Regions from separate parts of the Pseudoalteromonas sp. S558 genome, predicted to be linked through region 1. Evidence: predicted binding sites of a transcription regulator. Region 1 holds the regulator's gene; each other region holds the start of a gene.

What was found. The regulator sigma-54, encoded in region 1, starts transcription at its own class of promoters, with help from an activator protein. The targets are predictions, from matches to a motif close to GTTGGCACGNNNNTNGNNT.
Region 2: CWB66_RS03755 (PspA/IM30 family protein) is a predicted target of sigma-54. The motif match lies at 1,209-1,227, and genes of this name have one in related genera.
Region 3: flgB (flagellar basal body rod protein FlgB) is a predicted target of sigma-54. The motif match lies at 1,003-1,021, and genes of this name have one in related genera.
Region 4: CWB66_RS03480 (YggN family protein) is a predicted target of sigma-54. The motif match lies at 1,205-1,223, and genes of this name have one in related genera.

What each region holds. Positions count from the first base shown of each region.
Region 1 is NZ_PNDU01000077.1:64,110-66,316, forward strand. It holds gene lptB (LPS export ABC transporter ATP-binding protein) at 1-204, shown strand, start outside; gene CWB66_RS06235 (RNA polymerase factor sigma-54) at 274-1,773, shown strand; gene hpf (ribosome hibernation promoting factor) at 1,800-2,087, shown strand; gene ptsN (PTS IIA-like nitrogen regulatory protein PtsN) at 2,092-2,207, shown strand, end outside.
Region 2 is NZ_PNDU01000049.1:4,596-6,802, reverse strand. It holds gene dusA (tRNA dihydrouridine(20/20a) synthase DusA) at 52-1,026, shown strand; gene CWB66_RS03755 (PspA/IM30 family protein) at 1,269-1,949, shown strand; gene CWB66_RS03750 (PspC domain-containing protein) at 1,959-2,165, shown strand; gene CWB66_RS03745 (hypothetical protein) at 2,177-2,207, shown strand, end outside.
Region 3 is NZ_PNDU01000028.1:10,018-12,224, reverse strand. It holds gene flgM (flagellar biosynthesis anti-sigma factor FlgM) at 1-121, opposite strand, end outside; gene flgA (flagellar basal body P-ring formation chaperone FlgA) at 217-981, opposite strand; gene flgB (flagellar basal body rod protein FlgB) at 1,088-1,462, shown strand; gene flgC (flagellar basal body rod protein FlgC) at 1,462-1,878, shown strand; gene CWB66_RS02650 (flagellar hook assembly protein FlgD) at 1,883-2,207, shown strand, end outside.
Region 4 is NZ_PNDU01000045.1:38-2,244, forward strand. It holds gene CWB66_RS03470 (glutathione peroxidase) at 74-571, shown strand; gene CWB66_RS03475 (PA3496 family putative envelope integrity protein) at 689-874, opposite strand; gene CWB66_RS03480 (YggN family protein) at 1,262-2,053, shown strand; gene CWB66_RS03485 (aminotransferase-like domain-containing protein) at 2,130-2,207, opposite strand, start outside.

The sequences.
Region 1 (2,207 bases):
GATATAAAAAAAATCATAGAACATCTTAAAAATCGTGGGATTGGTGTGTTAATTACCGATCATAACGTAAGAGAAACCCTTGATGTTTGCGAAAAAGCCTACATTGTTTCTCATGGAGAGCTGATTGCATCAGGTACTCCAGAACACGTATTAAATGACAAAACAGTACGCGATGTTTACTTAGGCGAGCAATTTAGGCTGTAACATTTACGCCATGTCTTTAAGCATCTGCTAGTATTAATTATAACAACATAAAAGGATTGTTAGAGATACATGAGGCAATCACTACAGCTGCGCATGGGCCAGCAACTTACAATGACTCCACAATTGCAACAAGCTATTCGTTTGTTGCAACTCAGTACATTGGATCTCCAGCAAGAAATACAAGAAGCGCTCGACAGCAACCCACTTTTAGAGGTTGAGGAACAAGACTATTCTGAAGACGCTGCAGGTAAAAATGAACAAAAAGCAGACACCGATGATATAACAGTTAGCGCATCTGCCGACGATGCTCCAAGCGAATACGAACAAGACAGCGGCGAAGCACTTGCTAAAGATACGGTAAGTGACGACATGGCGATGGATGTTAGCTGGGACGAGTACATGAGTGCAGCTCCAGCCTCCTCATCAGGTCCAATGCCTGAAGACGAGTCTATATACCAAGGTGCCTCTACGGAAACGCTCCACGAGTATTTAATGTGGCAACTTCAACTAACGCCATTTAGCCCTACTGATGAAGCGATTGCGATTGCTATTGTAGAAGCAGTAGATGATTCAGGCATTTTAACACTGAGTTGTGAAGAGATTCTCGAAAGCTTCAACCAAGAAAACGAAGATGATAATGAAGTTGAACTTGATGAAATAGAAGCTGTTTTAAAACGCATTCAATTATTTGATCCTGTAGGTATAGCAGCGCGTAGTTTACAAGAGTGTTTGTGCATTCAACTTAACCAGTTTGATAAAGAAACACCCTATATTAATGAAACAAAAATGATTTTAACCGAGCACATAGACTTATTAGCAGCTCGCGACTATCGTACATTAATGAAAAAAACGAAGCTCAAAGAAGAAGAGCTTAAAGAAGTAATGACACTCATTCATACGCTAAACCCAAAGCCTGCAGATACGATTGTTAGGGAAGAGTCTGAGTATGTAATTCCTGATGTGTCAGTGAAAAAAATTAAAGGCCGCTGGGTTGTTGAACTAAATCCAGATAGCATGCCAAAAATTCGCGTAAACAGCCAATATGCTGCGATGTCTCGCACGGTTAAATCAAGCGGTGATAGCCAGTTTATACGCTCGCATTTACAAGAAGCTAAATGGTTTATTAAAAGCTTAGAAAGTAGAAACGATACATTATTAAAAGTAACTAACTGCATTGTTAAGCAGCAGCAAGGCTTTTTTGAACATGGTCCTGAGGCCATGAAACCTATGGTTTTAAATGATGTTGCTGAAATGGTGGAAATGCACGAATCAACTATTTCGCGTGTAACCACTCAAAAGTATATGCATACACCTCGGGGTATATTTGAGCTTAAATACTTTTTCTCAAGTCATGTAAGTACCGAAAATGGCGGTGAATGCTCATCTACAGCAATACGTGCACTTATCAGAAAATTAATCGCTGCAGAAAACTCAGCAAAACCATTGAGTGATAGCAAAATAGCGGATATATTGGCTGAGCAAGGAATTAAAGTAGCGAGACGTACAATCGCAAAATATCGCGAATCTCTGGCTATTCCACCGTCAAATCAGCGAAAAAGTCTGATTTAAGACGCAAAACAAAGAGGGTAATGCTTATGCAACTAAACTTAACTGGTCGTCACGTAGAATTAACTGATTCACTAAGAGACTATATAAATACCAAATTTGCGAAGCTAGAAAGACACTCTGATCATATTAATAATGTTCATGTCATTCTTGATGTAGAAAAACTAAGCCAAAAAGCAGAGGCAACAATACATGTTAGTGGTGCTGAGTTATTTGCCTCAACTGAGCATCAAGACATGTACGCTGCCATCGATTCGCTGATTGATAAGCTCGATCGCCAAGTAATTAAACACAAAGAGAAGCTTGCTCGACACTAATATGATGAAATTAAGCTCACTTATATGCCAGGACTGCAGCAAAGCTGCGGTCCTTTTTAATAGCAAAAAAAGAATTTTAGAGTTTATCAGCGAACTTGCTCACGATAAGCTTCCGTACCT
Region 2 (2,207 bases), on a different contig from region 1:
GGCAATTCAGACTATATGAGTAACACACTAAATAAGGGCTCTAGCCCAGTAATGGCAAGTAATACAGGGTTTAGGCGGTTTAGCGTGGCACCTATGTTGGATTGGACTGATCGCCATTGTCGTACTTTTCATCGCAAGATGACTAAGCACACTGTGCTTTATACCGAAATGATAACTACGGGGGCTATTTTATTTGGTCGCGGTGACTATCTTCATTTTAATCAGCACGAAGGCCCTGTTGCGTTGCAATTAGGTGGCTCAGATCCTAAAGCACTTGCGCAATGTGCCAAGCTTGCGGGTGAGCGAGGTTATGACGAAATAAATTTAAATGTAGGTTGCCCGTCAGACCGAGTTCAAAATGGCCGTTTTGGTGCGTGTTTAATGGCAGAACCTCAATTAGTTGCTGACTGTGTTGCAGCAATGAAAAACGAAGTAAGCATTCCGGTAACAGTTAAAACGCGTATTGGTATTGATGAGCAAGACTCTTATGAGTTTTTATGTGCGCTTATTGAAGCGTCTCATAAAGTAGGCTGTGATGATTTTATTATTCATGCTCGTAAAGCGTGGCTCAATGGCTTAAGTCCGAAAGAAAACCGTGAAGTTCCACCTCTTGATTACCCTCGTGTTTACCAGCTTAAAAAAGATTATCCGCAGCTTGATTTAAGCCTAAATGGCGGTGTAAAAACAATTGAGCAGAGCCTAGAACACCTACAACATATCGATGGTGTAATGATTGGCCGCGAAGCTTACAGTAATCCATTTATGCTCAATGACGTTGATGAAAAAATATATGGTGATGCTGCCAATACGCAATCTCGTCATGATGTAGTGCGTTCTATGTATGACTACATTGAAGAAGAAATGCGCTTGGGGGCTAACTTTTGGCATGTTGCGCGCCATATGCTCGGTATTTTTCAGGGACAACCAGGCGCACGTGGGTTTAGACGCCACCTTTCTGAAAACGGTCATGGCAAGCAAGCTGATTTATCAGTTATGGATAAGGCACTCAGCTTTGTACCAGAATAAAGTTATGCACAAGCATTAAATATTGAGCCACTTTCGAGTGGCTTTTTTGATCCTAAAAATTAGTCAAAAACATACTTTATTGGCTAATTACACTTTATTTCATTCAGTTTCAAGTCATTCTTATTTTGATTATAAACTGCTTAATCTACTGATATTATTGTGTTTACTTCTATTTTAATTGACTTGGCACAACTCTTGGAATCGTCTTGTTGTAATCAATTTAAAATCAACTGGAGAATACCATGGGCATATTTAATCGCGTAAATGATGTAATTCAATCAAACATTGTTGCCATGCTTGATAAAGCAGAAGATCCTAAAAAGCTGGTCAATTTAATGCTTAGCGAGATGCAAGATGCACTGAATGAGTGTCGTAGTACTGCAGCAGCCTTATTGTGCGAAGAGAAAATAATCAACCGCCAAATTGATACTCAAAAAAATACGCTGTTAACATGGCAAACCAAAGCTGAACTTGCTGTTGAAAAAGGGCGTGATGATCTTGCTAAATCAGCATTAGTTGCAAAGCAGGAACTGAGTGAAAGTATTGCGAATAAGCAAACTCAATTAGTGGCCCTTCAAGAGTCTATTACAAAAATTAGAAACGATTGTGAGCGTCTTCAACAAAAAATGGCAGAAGCCAAAGTTAAGCAAACTCAATTATCACAGCGTCATAACGTTGTTGTTGCAAGAAATAAAATTAATACCCAATTACAAAGCGATAAAGTGACGCATGCGTTATCTCGTTTTGAACAAATTGAGCAACGTGTTGAAGGTATTGAGGCGCAAGTAGAAGCTTATGAACTCACTGACTCAGCAAGCTTGACTGTATCTGAAATAGAGTCGTTAGTTAAAAATGAAAAAATTGATGCAGAGCTTGCAAGTTTAAAAGCGAGCTTAAAAACTAACGTAAAGCAAACTGCTTAGGAGGGTGTTATGAATAGTTTTAATCATCAACGTGGCTGGTATAAGAATACGCTTGATAAAAAAATATCGGGTGTATGTAGTGGTTTGGCATATCGATTAGATTTTCCGGTATGGTCAACGCGTTTGGTCACTATTTTGTTATTTTTGAGTTTTCCGTTTGCAATTGCATTAGGTTATTTTATTGCACATTGCTGCCTTGATGAAAAAATATCTTAAGGAGTAATCCAATGAAAGCCTTAGTCGTATGTGTACTTGTTT
Region 3 (2,207 bases), on a different contig from region 1:
CACTGGTGTTTTTTTCAGGAGCGTGATTAGGTTTTTGCTCTTGCGTGCTTGGCGTTGCAGAGCGAGAAGTTAACTTCTGGCTTTGTTCAACGTGTAAAGCGGGTGCATTTGTTATATTCATACTGGGTTACTCATCATATTTAAAATTGTTCATACCTGCATAAATATAGGTAGCGACCAATAATACTTTTAACTTAACTTTTTTATTAATAATTTTTAAAAAATAGCTTCTACAACTCTCTTGTCAATTACTTTGCCTTGAACAACTTTGTTTGAAGATAGATTTTTAACATTGATGATTTCGCCAAACTGCCCATCTTGTAGTGCAACAGCTTTTACATTAGCTGAAAAACTAGCGGTATTTACTTGTAATAAAATAAACTCGTCTTTATTCACTAAATACATGTTTTCTAAATGGCGGCGCGAAATAATATCATCTTTTTTTATTTCTCGCTTTACCGTCATGCCAACTAATGGTTTTATTTTTGCTTCTGTTGAATGTAAGTGCTTACTTACATCTGCGCTTCTGTAGTGTAAAAGATCAGCGGTAAGTAACTCGCCCCTGCTTAGGTTTCTTTTAGCTGCAACAAGATCAATCCATAAATTTACTTTAGCACTTGCTCTAAACTTCCATTTTGGTGATTCACATTGGACTGTAAGGCTAATTCGCCCCGAAGGCGGGTCTTCTTTTTTTGAACGGCTAATTAGCATGTTTTCACAATTTAAATCAGTACTCCCTTTTGGAATGAAGAGCTTAATTTTTTGTTGTTGTTTATTTGAGCCGATTGATGCGAGATAAGAATCAATTTCTTTTTGTAGGTAGGTATGTATCTGCTTATCAAAATTAATGTTACTTGCCGCACTTTGTTGCGTACTAAAAAAAACAAGTATAAAAAACACACGGAAAAAAACAAACTTCCCTTGAGGAAGTTTAGCTTCCGCTTTGCATTGGCGGGTGAAGTTGTTTTTTATGTAAGTCATTGATTCCTAGTTTTTTATAAAGTTGGCATAAAGGTTGTAGTAGAAGCTGCAACAGGTAGAAGTATGCGAATGTGTGAGCATACAAGAATCAAAAAGTAGAGGCAACATGGAACTATTTGATAAGGCGTTAGGCGTTCATCCATTTTCAATGCAGCTAAGGCTAGATCGTGCCGAAATAATAGCAAGTAATTTGGCAAATGTAGACACACCGGGATTTAAGTCTCGAGATGTTGATTATCGTCAAATTATGAATGACGTTTCATCAAGTATTTCACAAAATCGAAATGTTGACTTTATGGGTGCTCAGGCAGAACAACTAAAATACCGTGTACCTTATCAACCATCAAGTGACGGGAATACGGTTGAGCTTAATATTGAACAAGCAAAGTTTGCAAATAACAGCATGGACTTTCAAACCAGCATGACTTTTTTAAATATGAAAATAAATGGTTTGTATAAAGTTATTAAAGGAGATGTGTAATGTCTTTTAACTCAATTTACGATGCAAGCGGCAGCGCAATGCGTGCTCAGGTTATTCGTCTTGATACGATTGCTTCTAACTTAGCAAATGCCGATACGGCAGCAGGCTCAGAAGCCGACGCATATAAAGCGCTTAAACCCGTATTTTCGGCTCTATATAAACAAACACAAGATGGTCAATCTATTTCAGCGTCAGTTGATATTTTGGGTATTACCGAATCTAACCGAACGGTTGAACAGCGTTATGAGCCAAATAACCCTATTGCGAACGGTGATGGTTATGTTTTTTATTCTAATGTGAACGTGCTTGAAGAAATGGCCGATATGATGTCAGCAAGTCGTAGCTACCAAACGTCTGTTGAGGTAATGGGGCGCGTTAATAGTATGCAGCAAAGTATTCTAAAATTAGGACAATAATAAAATGCAAGTGAATACAACCAATCAAAATGCACAAGATGCTGTTAATAGCAAAACTAACATTTCAGGTAATATTTCAGGTAATAGCTCATCTGCAGAGATGTCGACGATGTTTTTAGAACTTCTTGTTGCTCAAATTAGTAATCAAAATCCATTAGAACCAATGGATGGTACGGCTTATGTAAGCCAGCTCGCTGAGTTTTCAAATGTTGAATCACTACAAGGTATTAGACAAAACACCAGCACAGGGCTCGATTATATGAGCAGTTTAACTGTGCTTGAAGCAACGGGCATGGTTGGTCAGTCTGTTGATGTTAAAGCAAACAGTG
Region 4 (2,207 bases), on a different contig from region 1:
TGTAACCTTTATACTTTATGAAGTACCGCACTAGGGTTAAAATGCTGCCAACAACAATAATAAAGATGTGAATATGCACCAATTTCATCAATTAAGCGCAACAAGCTTACAAGGTAACACTATTAATTTTAATGATTTTGTAGGTAAAGTTGTGCTTATCGTTAATACCGCAAGTGAATGTGGATTTACCTACCAGTATGAGTCATTGCAAGCTTTACATACTAAATATGCCGACCAAGGTTTAATTATTTTAGGATTTCCGTGTAATCAATTTGGTCAACAAGAACCCGGAGATGCTACTCAAATAGAGCAAGGATGTTTGATTAATTATGGGGTCAGTTTTTTAATGGCAGCCAAGGCGGATGTTAATGGTGAACACGCACACCCTGTATTTCGCTATTTAAAGTCGGCTTTGCCAGGTTTTTTAACACGAAAAATTAAATGGAATTTTACTAAATTCTTAATTGCCGCAGATGGTACACCTATTAAGCGCTACGCACCTTTTACTAAACCAGAAAAACTAGAACTCACTATTCAAAGAGCATTAATACAAGCTAAAAGTACACTTTAAAAAGTAATAAAGAGGCGCTAAGCCTCTTTATTGCCAATACGATTGGCACTTGAACATACGAATAACTGAACATTTAAGCGCCCAATGTTAATTGGTATTTATTTATACTAGCGTGATTTAGTCGGTATAATCGCTTAAATCGTCTTCGCCTAGATTTTTACGCAAGCGCTTTTGCTCAAGGTAGTCTTCCAACTTTTTCTTAACCTTTTGCTTGTTCTTATCATGTTGATTACGTCCGAGCATTTCGTACTCGTCTTCAACAAAATCGTCATCTAGCGCATCGTAACTAAATGTCTTACCCACAACCCACTCCATAAAGTGTTTGAGACCAACTAAAGATTTTATTATCGCAATAGTTGATAAAATTAAAATGTTTAACACTAAATCGCGGTGCAAATTAGCGTCAAAATAAAGCCATGTGACTATCGTAAATAATCTTCATGTCAGTAATGTGAATAAATAGCGTTAAATTTCGATTGTGGAAAGTGAGAGTTTTTTATCGTATCGATAAATATTGTTTATAGCTTTATATAACTTAGTGAATTTGACTAAAAAATAGTTTTTTTATAATCAAAGTAAAGCAACTTAAAACCCAAACAAACATTAACTATCTGTTTATTAAAATAAAAAAATAGTGGCACCAAACTTGTTATAAGTTAATAGTCATCAACAATAAAGTAGAGAATGCACATGAAAAAATTACTATTAGTTAGCGCATTAATTTGTACGCCAGCAGCTATGGCTCATAACGACAACGATTCAACTATTTCGTTTAGCAGTGATCAATGCGATGTAGAATTTAAAAACGACGTGCGTATTAAACCAAATGAATTAGAAATTTTTACCGCCAACAATAAAACCATGCAATTTAACTCCAATGGTGACTTAACTGTAAATGGCCAATTTGTGGCACTTAATGACTCGCAACGTGAAGCACTCACTAAATATTCTGATAGTTTACGCACCCAGTTGCCTGAAGTAGCTAACATCGCGCTTGAAGGCGTTAAAATTGCCGGCGTTGCACTAGAAGAAGTAGGTAATGCATTTAATATTGACGGCCTTGATAATATGTCTGCACTTATGGACGACATTAAAATCGAAGTAGAAAACACTTTTTACCAGCAAGGTACATTTGTGATGGGGCAACAAAGCTTTAACCAATTTGGTGAAAATTTTGAGCAACAGTTTGAAGAACAAATGGAGACGGTAGTCGAATCGGCTGTAATGCAATCTATGGGTAGTATTTTAGTCGCTTTAGGCTCTGAGTTACTTGGTTCGGGCGGCGATATGGATGCTTTTGAGCAACGCATGGAAAATATGGGCGCACAAATAGAAGAAAAAGTAGAGTTACATGCAAACGCACTTGAAAAACGCGCTAATTCTTTATGTGATAACTTTGCCGATATTGCAAAACAAGAAGAGAAATTAGTAATGCAAGTGCCAGAACTTAAAGGTTACCAGTTATTTAGCTTTAAAAACTAATACAACCTACGTTATTTAATATCCCTTTGGCAGCACTTAAGTTTACTTAAATGCTGCTTTTTTGTGTTCTACAATATTACTTTTTAGCTAGTAAGGTAAGCTTGCCCAGCGTAACTATCGCTTGTTCAATTTGCTCACCCCATTGCACACCATA